2 regions of the Cytobacillus sp. SAFR-174 genome follow, and region 2 is predicted to be linked to the other one. Evidence: riboswitches for the same ligand, from Rfam matches in the RefSeq annotation. Region 2 holds a riboswitch; the other holds the start of a gene.
The links. Region 2 has a riboswitch for cyclic di-AMP ahead of ACTHRG_RS14650 (dicarboxylate/amino acid:cation symporter). Riboswitches for the same ligand answer to the same signal wherever they lie in the genome.
Positions count from the first base shown of each region.

Region 1 (6,322 bases), on a different contig from region 2:
ATGTCATATTCATATTCAGGGTGTAAAGCCCCATGCTAACTTCCTTTAATACACGAAGAAACATGATATCAAAACCATTATCGTATAATTTAGGGGCTTCTAAATTAACGTCAGCTGAAGTAAACCCCTCAGGCTTAACCATTCCTTGATCGGAGAAAAGTTCTTCCATCTCTTTCACATAAAAGTTCAGTTCCTGCCATAACCCTCCTAAAATATTCCTAGCCTCCTGTTCATCTGACTTTTCGATAAAGTATTCCAAAAATCTCATTATCAATGTTTTTTCCTGGTAAGTCTGCCATATAGTCCCTATTTCAGAAACACTTAGCGGATTGGTTAATATCAAGTAAACAACCTCCTTCCATCATCCCATTTTGACTATGTACCGAATTGATTAATAATTCTCATTCATAAATTAACCTGGATTGGAGATATTATTCCTGATAAATGGAGTGTAGGTTATTTTCATCAATATCCGGCCGCCAGACAATCTTTTTGTAAATAAAAAGAGACGCGTTCCTTTACTAACGCGCCTGCTGGTATACCTTTTAAACTATGTTTTAGCAAAAAACCCGCCGAATCCTTCTTACGCTCATACAATCCGAGTCTCCCTGAACCTAAACTCTCAGCGAGCCGCGGAACCCCCTTGCAGCATAGTAGGAATCAGCTCCATTGTGATACACAAAGACCGTGTCGTAGCGGCGGTCACAGAAGAGAGCCCCGCCAAGTTTTCTGATATGAGGGGGTGTCTGCACCCAGCTCGATGTTTTCTTATCAAAAGCTTCAAGCTCCTGGAGCTCCCGGTATTGCTCTTCCGTTAAAAGCTCAACGCCCATGGCAGCTGCCATATCCATCACACTGTTTTCCGGCTTATGTTTTTTCCTTGCCTCCAGCGCTTCACGATCGTAGCAAAAACTTCTGCGGCCCTTAGGACTTTCTGCTGCACAATCATAAAATATGTATTCGCCCGTCTCTTCATCATACCCGGCAACATCCGGTTCGCCGGCCGTTTCTTCCATTTCATTCAGCGACCATAATTTCTCAGGATTAGCCTCAAGCTTAGCTTGTACATCTGCCCATAACAGCCCTTCATGCCTGTGCGTATTCTTCTCAAAACGGGCCTTCAATGTTTGCAGCAATTCATCCCGCTGTTCTGGTGACAGCGCCTTACTTCCCAGTGTCATATGAGTACCTCCTTTTTTCTTCATTATAATATAATTATGACCCTAAAGGGCAGATGATAAAAGCAGGCGCCGGGTTAACCTTCCTGAAACTGGCTTCGGACTCAAGCCTGATGATTTCCCCTTCCTGTGTCCGAACCTGCACCAACTTCGGACTCAGACCTGATGATTTTCCCTTCCTGTGTCTGAACCTGCACCTACTTCCGACTCAAACCCGACGTTTTCCCCTTTCTGTGTCTGAACTTGAACCAACTTCGGACTCAGACCCGACGTTTTCCCCTTACTGTGTCCGAACCTGCACCAACTTCGGACTCAGACCCGATGATTTCCCCTTCCTGTGTCCAAACCTGCACCAACTTCGGACTCAGACCCGACGTTTTCCCTTCCTGTGTCTGAACTTGAACCAACTTCGGACTCAGACCTGATGATTTTCCCTTCCTGTGTCTGAACCTGAACTATCTGGCTCCACAAAAAAACACTAACAAACGATGCCATTTGTTAGTGTTTCCAAATCTATTATTATGAAGCTTGTTGTTCAAATCTTTCTTCAGCTGGAGGGTTAAATTGCCCTTCCCACTTCGCAATAACAATCGCCGCCAGTGAGTTCCCCACCACATTAACCGCTGTGCGTCCCATGTCAAGGATACGGTCGATGCCGGCAATAAAGGCAAGGCCTTCTGCAGGCAATCCAATGGTGCTGAATGTCGCCAGCAGCACAACAAAGGATACACCAGGTACACCCGCCATTCCTTTCGATGTAACCATCAGCACTAACATTAGTGTAATTTGCTGTCCGATACTCAATTCAATCCCAAACATCTGGGCAATAAATAAAGAGGCAATCGCCTGATATAAAACAGATCCGTCCAGGTTAAAAGAGTAGCCTGTCGGAATAACGAATGAAGAAATATGTTTCGGGCTTCCCGCTTTCTCCATTTTATCCATAATTCTTGGAAGAACTGTTTCCGAGCTTGCTGTTGAAAATGCCAAAATCAATTCCTCTTTGATCATCTTCAATAATTTAAAGATGCTGAACCCGACAATTTTGGCCATAACTCCCAGAACAACAAGAACAAAGAAAATCATGGATCCATATACAGTAAGCGCCAGCTTGCCTAATGGAATCAGTGAGGCGAAGCCATACTTGGAAATCGTAACACCAATTAAGGCAAATACCCCGATCGGCGCATACTTCATAAACAGGTTCGTTACATAGAACATCGCCTTGGCCGTACCTTCAAAAAACCTCAGAACTGGCTTTCCGACATCTCCAATTGCTGCAATTCCGAGTCCAAATACAACCGCAAAGAAGATAATCGCCAGCATATCGCCTTCAACCATGGCTTGTACCGGATTAGTAGGCACAATATGCAAGAATGTATCCGCTACCGACTTGCCTTCCTGCTCTTTATTGGTTTCGACATAGCTTGAGATATCACTTTGCTGCAGGCTGTCCATATTCAGGCCGGCACCTGGCTGAAATACATTCCCGGCGATTAAGCCAACCACAATGGCAACCAATGTCATGCCGATAAAGTAGGTCAATGATTTACCGCCAAGCTTACCCACGGATTTTAAATCACCTACACCAGCAATGGCAACGATTATCGTTGATAATACAATAGGAACCACAATCATTTTAATTAAACGAATGAACAGATCGCCAAATGGCTGTAAGGCACTTTGCGCTGCTTCATTACCGTAAAAGATACCGCCAACCACAATCCCCAGGACAAGACCGATAAAAATTTGAGTGGCTAAACTTAATTTAATTCTTTTCATCAATTACCCTACCTTCTTGTTTAGTTTTAACGTGCTGCTCAGGCAAGGGAAACAAAGCTGATCTCAAAAAAAAGAAAATCGACAATTGTCAATTCACCCTGATTCATATTCTCTTATGTTTCCTTAAACGCTGACGAGGTTAGCTTTCGGGTTAGGACTGTGGAAACAGTAAGCCCTTCCATCTTTCGGATTCACCCCGTGCGGAAACTCCGCCGTAAATAATGGGTCCCCCGTTCTTAAAATAAGATTAAGCATAGAACACTAAATCATTATATTATCCCAAGATAATTTTTGTAAATAGTTAAGTATTCCCTGTATAAAACAAAAAAGCATTTGGCTCCACCTGCGCCAAATGCCATGATAGCCACACATGCTATCCCCGCTACATCTAAATTAGCATCTTAGTATTAAGTATATTGAACGCGCTTGTAAACTTTTATTAAAATTCCTCGGTGATAACAGTCACCGTTAGTGCTTCATACTACCTCAATCAGTATGCAATAAAAAATTCAGCATTTTGCTAAAGGCTTCTTGTTCTGATTTTGCATCATACTTAGAGGAATAAGGATCACTGAATCCGTGTTTCCCAGTAAATTTATATGCTTTAATTTTCTTTTTTTCCAAAGCCAATACTAACTCATCAACATTAAAAGACTGCTCTTCCTGTGGAAAAAATAGCATGGCAGGACTCCGGGGTGTTAGCTCTAAATAGTCCCTAATCCTTGAACCGTAATATCCAACTATTCCATCAACACAATCTTCCTCACTGCATAGCCAGGCAACAGTGGCACCTATACTAAATCCAATGATTACTATTGTTTCGTATTCATCTTTAACATCCAATAATAAATCTTTGATTTTACGTGCCGCTATATCGAAACCGACATGTTCCATAAAGTGACGATAAGCGGCTTCCCCTTGAGAATAATCAAAAGGCATCTCTCGCTCTAGTAAATTGGGGCATATCACTTCAAAATTCTGCTTTATTAATAATTCGCAAAAACTCTTTATATGTTGATTTATTCCATATATTTCGTGGATTACGATGATTAAAGAATTTGAATTTCTATCATAACTATGTCGCTTATTCTCCATATTTCTTCACCCGCTATATTCCATCAAAAGGTATTCTATATTAATATGAATTATTCCTCCAGTCTCAAAACACCCTTTTTAAATCCAAAAAGAGCCGCCTAATTGGCAGCCGGACGTGAAGCAATGAACCATCTTGACATTAAACACAAGCTTCATATTCTCTTTTGATATTATGAATGATCGTCTGAACAGGCAAAATTTCGTTAATTTCATGGACTCTTGCCCCCGCAAATACGAGACCATTCTCACAGTCCCCCTCCATGGATGTGACCAGAGAATCCAATGTACAAAAGCGGTAGGAGCAGTTTTTCAGACAATCGATGCACTTCTTGATTTTCACCTTTTTATTGTCAGATATTTGTTCAGTAAAGTTATTCTTAATGGCACGCCCCTCCAAACCTACGGTGGTTTTCACCATAACGATATCTTCCTGTTTGGCATGTACATATTTTTCCTTGAAGGATAGGGGGGCATCACATTCGTGACTTGCGACAAATCTGGTTCCCATTTGAACACCGGAAGCCCCGACACGAATGGCATGCGCAATATCTTTTCCTGTCAGGATTCCCCCTGCAGCTATGACAGGAATCTTAACAGCTTGCACCACTTCCGGTAAAATATCGAATAACGGTCTTTCGGTCCCTAAATGCCCTCCTGCCTCATTGCCCTCTACGACAACCGCAGAAGCACCCAGCCGCTCTGACATTTTGGCAAGCCTTGCAGATGACACAATCGAAATCACCGGTGTGCCGGATTCTTTGCCCCAATTGTACATATCCCTTGATATTCCTGCACCTGAAATAATGAAATCCACCTTTTCCTCTATAGCGGCCTTCATTTTTTCAGCAAAATCATTCATGGCAAATAGAACATTCACCCCAATATAGCCCTCACCCTTGATAGCTGCCCTGGCCTTTCGTATATGCAGCCTTAACTCTTCTATGCTAATTCCTGTCCCTGAAATAATTCCAATCCCCCCGGCATTCGCAACAGCTGATGCCAGGCCGCTTAACGAAATACCAACGCCCATTCCACCCTGCATGATGGGAAACTCAGGCGTCATATGACCGATTTTTAATTGTGGAAATTTCAAAAGAACTACCTCATTTCATCGCCAATTTATTTCTTCTCCATTATTGAGCGAATGAGGGCGATTGAATAGTGATAAATATAATACCTGGTACTAAAAACAGGTTATATTTTCGCCATATTCACAGAATGTTCAAGAATTGCCAACGTAGAGACTTATCAGGCATCATCCCTGCAGCTGACCTTACTCACATAAAAAATTTTTATCTGCCTCTTTGAAATATACGCTGTAAAGGTATGCTAAACCAAAACAAATGATCGTGATAAAAAAGATTTTATTAATTGAAAGCTGTTTCATCAGAGAGGTGTGCGTTGATCGCTCCGATGAAAAAATAGACCACCAACTTGGTTCAGGAAAAAAGACAGATACCATAATCCAAATGCATAAGAAACATAACACCAATAACCAATATAATTTCATAAGCTCTCCTCATTTAGAAAAACAAATTCAATTCACAATCCTTACACCATTAGGGTCCACTAATATCTTCGAAGAGAGGTCCTTTATAACTGCTTCATTAATTGTAACTGTTTCACCAAACACCGATTTAATTGAACTGATAGGCTTACCGAACAAAATGGATAAGTCATTTTCTAGCCCTTCTTTTCTTGTTTCTAATCTTAATTCTTCTATTTTTAGGTTATCAGTCACCGAATCTACTATTTCTTTGTTTGTTTGGAGTTCTATCCTAAAAGAATAAGGGGTTGTAATAAACGTTCTTCTTTCCCCCTTGTCCACAATCCAATTCATATTATCTGCATTCTGACAGATAAGCTCTTGTTCTTTTTCAGATACCAAAAAACCTATATGGTCAAATTTACTCTTCTTTCCATATCCAAATGTGATATTTACGCTCCCTTTTCTTGCTTCGATAATACGAAAAATAATATTCTTCGTCCGAAAGTTATCCCATACTAAGGGAGGATCAAAGTTCTGGAATCCCCCCAGGTATTTACCGATACGCTGATATATCTGAAAGCCTGCATTCACGTAAAACCTTTCTGTTTCTTCCACGTGTGGAGTCCAATAATGATAATGAAAAAGCACAGATATCACCTCTTTAATAAGCTCGTTACTAACATATTCAATAAAAACGTAATTTCTCCTTTCAGACTATTCCTGACTATTCACAAGTTCCTGATACAGTTGACCGCTGCAGCATATGTAAATAAAATGA
Region 1 is NZ_JBQCMZ010000011.1:89,958-96,279, reverse strand. Features, by position in the region: gene ACTHRG_RS13110 (DUF3231 family protein) at 1-343, opposite strand, end outside; gene ACTHRG_RS13105 (DUF4256 domain-containing protein) at 615-1,181, opposite strand; gene ACTHRG_RS13100 (cation:dicarboxylate symporter family transporter) at 1,698-2,960, opposite strand; cyclic di-AMP (ydaO/yuaA leader) riboswitch at 3,074-3,224, opposite strand; gene ACTHRG_RS13095 (dienelactone hydrolase family protein) at 3,447-4,055, opposite strand; gene ACTHRG_RS13090 (nitronate monooxygenase) at 4,195-5,118, opposite strand; gene ACTHRG_RS13085 (hypothetical protein) at 5,593-6,192, opposite strand.
Region 1: linked by a shared signal. The riboswitch ahead of ACTHRG_RS13100 (cation:dicarboxylate symporter family transporter) and the one ahead of ACTHRG_RS14650 (dicarboxylate/amino acid:cation symporter) in region 2 are both predicted to bind cyclic di-AMP.

Region 2 (6,740 bases):
AGTCTTACTAAAAAGTAAGACATACACCTCCTAAAATGGTAATAATACTTAATAAGTTCACTACTTAAATTGTGCCCAAACAAATATCCATAATGCTCCAAAAATCAAAAAAACGATATCAGTTCAGCAATAAGAGCAGTGACTGAATTAATGATAAGCTTTCATGTGAAATATTTTTTTTAACATACTCATATTTTTCCGGATCTGATTTCTTCAGCTGTGAAAGTGCTTTCGTCACATCTTCCTCCAGATCCTGAATTTTTAGCCTTAGCTCAAGAACATCTACCTCTTCAGAAAATTGGCTGATGACTTTTTTCTTGATTTCCTCCAATGACAAACCATCCGCTTTACATTTCTCGATAAAAGCAATACGTTCGATGGAGGAGTGGTCATAATAGCGATAATTTGAAGGTGAACGTTCTGCTTCTAAAAGACCCAGGGAAGTATAGTAATCAATCGTTCTCTTCGTAACCTTTGCTTTTTCAGCCAATTCTCCTATTCTTAACTTCTCAGCCCCATGAGGTTTCCTCCAAACTGTTACGTGATGGTTATGAATCTAATTATACTAAACTATCATAGAAAAGCAATGAAATTGAATGTAGAAGGGGAGGGTGAGCTCCGAAAAAAATAACACCGGATAACCGGTGTTATTTTGTGATCAGGCTTTAACAGCCTCTTTCTTTGCTTCTGTTTCCGTGACAATAACTGCACAAGCAGCATCTCCTGTAATATTGACAGCTGTTCTCGTCATATCAAGCAAACGGTCAATACCGATAATTAAGGCGATACCTTCAACCGGCAGGTTAACGGAGTTAAGAACCATGGCAAGCATAATAAGGCCGACACCCGGCACACCTGCAGTACCTACGCTGGCAAGCACCGCGGTAAGAACAACGGTGATAAGCTGGGTGAGTGATAAATCCACATTGAATACCTGTGCGATAAATATAGTGGCAACACCCTGCATGATGGCTGTCCCATCCATGTTGATCGTTGCACCAAGCGGCTGAACAAAGCTGCTGATTGATTCAGGAACTTTCAGATTCTTTTGAGCAGTATTCATGGAAATCGGCAACGTTGCATTACTGCTTGAAGTACTGAACGCAACTCCCATTGCCGGTGCAAAGCCTTTAAAGAACCAAATCGGGTTTTTCTTTGCAAGTAAAGCAATGGAACCTCCATAGGTTAAGATCGCGTGTATAAATAACGCGAGAAGGACAACAATCATATAAAGTCCCATGGCTTTAATGGCACTTAGACCTTGGCTGCCGACAGCTGAAACGATAAGTCCGAATGTTCCATATGGCGCAAATTTCATAACCAGATTAACAAGATACATCATTATGTCATTGCCCTGTTCAATCAGGTTTAAAATGCCTTTTGTTTTATTGCCAAGCATCGTTAAGGCAAATCCGACGAAAATGGAAAAAGTAATAATCTGAAGCATGTTTCCTTCTGTGAAGGCTTTTACAGGATTGGTCGGAATAATATTTAATAGGGTGTCAGAGACAGGCGGAGCTTCTTCAGATTCATACTCCACGTTTGTTACGTCAAATTCCCCAACATTTCCCGGCTGGAAGACATATGCCAAAGCGAGTCCGATAATAATCGCTATACTTGTAGTAACTAAAAAGTAGGATATCGTTTTTACACCGATTCTTCCTAATTTCTTTGGATCACCAAGTCCTGCAGTACCGAGGGTGATGGAAAAGAATACGATCGGGACAACCAGCATGTTAATCAGATTTAAAAAGATTTTTCCAAGCGGTGTAAACAAAAACTTGTCAAGCTCAGGGAATATTCCAGGCGCAAACAAATTAATCAGCAGGCCTGTAATTCCCCCTGCAATCAAAGCAATAATAATTTTAGTTGATAATTTCATACGCGTTCCTCCAATGAATGATGTAAAAAAATGTAAAATACAGACACAAAAAATAATGTCCTTCCCTATATTACCCCCAAAAAACATAAATCTAACTTAAAAAAGGCAACAAAAAAACACAGAGGTATAACCACTGTGCATATATGCAGTGTTTCCCTCTCAACACGCTTACGAGGTTAGCTGTCGGGTTCGGGTTTTGAGAGTACCCTACCTATAAAAGGATTCACCCCAGGTACTTTATAAAAAGTACAATTGGTTCCCCCGCTCAATAAAGATTAAGCGAAAATCATTTATGTTTTTTTAATATAATAACAAAATAGTATGAAATTTGTAAACATCCTTTTAATTATTTGTTATTTCCAATAATATATTATTCAAACAATAATATTAAGGTATTAGAAATTAAGCCAGTTGAAAATAGGATGTCTATTTTTGTCCTTGACTTTCAGTTCCTTCTTATTCAGCTTGTCTTCATGTTCGGCAAGCCACTTTTTCAACTCCACTTTATCCTTGCATTGCGTATAATAAGTCTCGCCGTTTTTTCCAGTGGCACTCACAACATATCTGCATGTATTTCCCATAATGCACCCTTTTCAAAGTAATTTCTTTTTGAATTATAACAAGATATCTGGCAATGTCCACTATATTTTTAAAGAAAATAGATATATGCATTATGGGAAAACAAACCTATTTTCGCAAAACTGTAATAAAACCGTCCAGAATATCGTGACTCTTAGTAAATCCTTTACTTACATAAAATTCAAGGGCCTCTGTATTACCATTTGATACATAAATAAAATAGTCTTCCACATCTTTAAATTGACCTAACCATTCCATCGACATGTTAAAAAGCACTGACCCGATTCCGTATTGCCGGTAGCCATCTTTAATAAAGAATTGTGATAAGCAGCCAACATTGTCTTTCTCAACTGAAGATAAATCAAAAAAAGTGGCGATATCATTCGAGTAGGCTTCCTTAGGAGAAACATTGGAATAGACATAGCCCACGACTTCTTCATCGTCCTTAACAATTACAATATAATTATGTATAGCAGATTTTACGGATGGAACCATTCTTGTTTCAAAGTTCATGCTGTCAAATCGCTCAGGTGTTATATGTGCCTTTGATTTCTGAAAAGCCATCAGCTCATTGCATAAATCCCGGCATAGGCTGATTTCGTCTTCTTTTACCACTTCATAGTTTAGATTCATACCAATTCACCCCTTTAGCTAACATTTTATATTGGAAGGGACTCATTCGTCCAAAAAAGAGGGGATTTTTTTTCGATAGAGAATTAGTTTTTAAAACTAATATAAAAAGAGGGACGATCATGATTAAGGAAATAAATATTAAGGACCGAAAAGCGGCTGAGCAGGTTCTAAGCGTACAGCTTTCCGCGTACAAAATTGAGGCTGAAATCATTGGTTATCCTGATTTACCGCCTTTGAAGGATTCGGCGGACGATTTGCGAACAACCGGAGAGACCTTCTTTGGGTACTTTACTGGAGAAAAATTATGCGGTGCGATTTCCTTTAAAGAGAAGAATGATGTTTTAGATATTCACAGACTGATTGTGCATCCTGAACATTTTAGGAAGGGGATTGCACAAAAGCTGCTGAATTACATTGGGCGGAGGCCGATCATAAAAAAAATGATTGTCACAACCGGTTCCAGGAATACTCCAGCTGTCGCATTTTATCTGAAAAATGGATTTAAAGAGGTAGAAATGATCAAAATAAACGATTTACTCACAATTACTGCTTTTGAGAAATTATTATAAGAAACCCGTGAAGGTGGAAAGGAGCGGCAATATGAATTTTAACTTAAGAGAAGCTATTGAGATTCTTGAACGTACACCTGATACGCTGGATGCCTTACTAAGAGGTTTATCTTCAGAATGGCTCAATGGCAATGAAGGGGAAGGGACGTGGAATGCAGCCGAAGTGGTTGATCATTTGATTGATGGCGAGGAGAAAAATTGGATTCCGCGACTGACATTTATTTTGCAGGAAGGGAAAAGCAAGCCATTTCCTCCATTTGACCGTTTTGCTCATTTAAGTTTGTCAGGGGATCTGCCATTTGAAGAAAAGCTTAAAATCTTTAAGACCCTTAGAATGAAAAATTTGGCTTCGCTGAGAGGTATGCCTGATCTGGAAACTCATTTCGAAAAGAAAGGCCTTCATCCGGCATTTGGTCCAGTAAGAGTCAGGGAATTGATTTCCACTTGGGCTGTGCATGATCTTACGCATATTTCACAGATTTCAAGAGTATTGGCAAATAGGTACAGGACAGATGTTGGTCCTTGGATTGAATATTTGGGCATATTAAAAAAGTAAGCACTTTAAAAAATTGTTAAGTATTGTAAAACAGTATAATTTTGGGACCAATACATCATGCCCTGGCCGAAGGTGTTCATTTATACTAGGTGTTGATTGTGACTTTTCTGATTATTCGAAGTCCTTTCAAAACATTATGGAGGCGAATGAATGCTGAATCGTAAGAGAAAAGGTCTGCTGTTATCGCTGATTCTATTTGCTGCCATTCTCATTGTAATGCAGCCCATACAAGATTCAATAACAAAGGCAGCTGCTGGAGATGGGTCCTGGTCATCACCTTATTCGGTTTCTCAGGGAATCAATGCTCAGAATAACTCATCCAAAACTGTTCAAGGCTATGTGGTTGGACAGCCGACTGCAACAAATACGGTGATCACCAGCGGGTTTCCAAATGACTATGCTTTAGCGCTGGCGGATAGTCCATCAGAGACCAGCTTGGCTAAGATGATTTATGTTCAAATTCCATCCTCCTTTCGCTCAAGCTATGGTTTGAAATCGAATCCATCTCTGATGGGAAAGAAAATGAAAGTAACGGGAGCGCTGACTGCTTATTTTTCTCATCCGGGGCTTAAGGATGGTACTGCTTTTGAACTGGATGGCGGCGGAGCAATCGACCCGGAACCCGGACCTGGAGGGTATTATGATGCTGCAAATGGAAAAACAGGTGAGTCTTTAAAATCTGCTCTTCATAACATCATTGATGACCATAATGAAATTTCCTATTCCAATGTATGGGAAGCTCTTCGTGAAACAGACGAAGACCCGGCTAATCCGAATAACGTCATACTCTTATATACCGGGCGTTCACAGGGCAAACTCACCAATGGATCTGGAGTCAATGATTGGAACAGGGAACATGTGTGGGCTAAATCGCACGGGGACTTTGGCACAGCGATGGGGGCGGGAACTGACCTTCATCATTTGCGGCCAACAGATGCTTCTGTAAATAGTTCGAGAGGAAATCTCGACTTTGATAATGGGGGATCCCAGCACTCTGAAGCACTTGGAAATTACTATGACTCAGATTCCTGGGAACCAAGGGATGCCGTAAAAGGCGATGTAGCCCGGATGCTGTTTTATATGGCTGTCCGCTATGAAGGAGACAGCGGAGAAGTGGATCTGGAGCTGAACAATGCAGTCAACAACGGTTCTGCTCCTTATCATGGCAAAATGTCTGTCCTGCTCGAGTGGCATAAGGAAGATCCGGTCGATGATAAAGAACGGAGAAGAAACGAAATCATCTACTCTGATTACCAGCATAATCGCAATCCGTTTATCGATCATCCTGAGTGGGCATCTGCGATTTGGGAATAAGGCACTATCCGTTTTAAGAAACAATTCAGTTAAGATAATTCATAGAGAAATTACACACAAAAAGCTCAGAGTATGTGACTCTGAGCTTTATTTTTTGTATGTGGCCTAATCCGATAAAGAACCCAATTAATGCTTAATAATTACTCGTTTTTAACGATTTCTTCCCAGTAATCCCAGGCTTCAAGGTATTCCTGGAAATCACATGGATGATGCTTTATACAAGTTGCCATTCTAAGATATAAACCAACTAGTGCCTCTTCATATAAAACAGAAAGATTCATATCACTTTTAGATTTCAAAAAGGCTGCTGCACTAAGGAGGGTTTCTTTCGTTAGTTCCTCTGGGGATGAACAAAAAGCATAAATTAAATCATATAAAGGCTCGCCAATAACAGGCGTCGGGTCAATTACACCACTTAATTGTCCATTACGAAAAATAAAATTATGTACTCCGCAATCCCCGTGCAGTAAAAATGCCTCTTTGCCTTTGCTGTTTTTTTCAGCAAGCTCCAGTACGAGATTATAATGACGATTATCTAATCGTGAATGAAGGATTTTATTTGCTTCATTGATGTTATCAAGTATAAAACTATGCCAAGACTTCGATGGCTGATCCGCCCAGCCCCAGCCATTAATGCTGTCAACGGGTTTGTAATGATTTAAAAGCCCTTGCACCAGTGTTTGGAGGGTTTCTTTTTTGTTTTTTCTAACATAATTGGCAGTGCCTTCAATGAAGGAATAAACGATGTACTCGTATAATGGATCAACGAATAAGAGTTTCGGCAATAAATCAGTCTTCTTGTAATCATTAAGGAAATTTGCCTCTGATTTAATAATTTGTGGTTCATTTTTCTTAATGACATACTTCATTTCCTCAAAATGCAGAAGGTACAATTCACTAACCGTACCCCCATTTAATTTTTCATGATAAGTTGGCTTTGAAGGTAAAATGTTATTGTTCATTAGCTGATGTATTATTTCTTGTATATTCATATTTCTCCCCCTATCTATGACGCTTTCTTCTGCTTCTCTTTATATTTTAATATAATTTACCAAGTTTCTAGCTGAATTTTCAAAATAATTGAGTATAAAACGTTTGCGATTTCTTACTCGATCTCTAATGTGCAAACAGGGCAGGATTCTTGAAGAAGGTATTTGTAATAGAAAATTGAATAATTACTTACATATACAGTGAGTTAATTTTAATA
Region 2 is NZ_JBQCMZ010000013.1:99,820-106,559, reverse strand. Features, by position in the region: gene ACTHRG_RS14655 (MerR family transcriptional regulator) at 119-490, opposite strand; gene ACTHRG_RS14650 (dicarboxylate/amino acid:cation symporter) at 659-1,882, opposite strand; cyclic di-AMP (ydaO/yuaA leader) riboswitch at 2,032-2,174, opposite strand; gene ACTHRG_RS14645 (hypothetical protein) at 2,278-2,463, opposite strand; gene ACTHRG_RS14640 (GNAT family N-acetyltransferase) at 2,570-3,094, opposite strand; gene ACTHRG_RS14635 (GNAT family N-acetyltransferase) at 3,214-3,663, shown strand; gene ACTHRG_RS14630 (DinB family protein) at 3,695-4,219, shown strand; gene ACTHRG_RS14625 (endonuclease) at 4,370-5,533, shown strand; gene ACTHRG_RS14620 (phosphotransferase) at 5,674-6,525, opposite strand.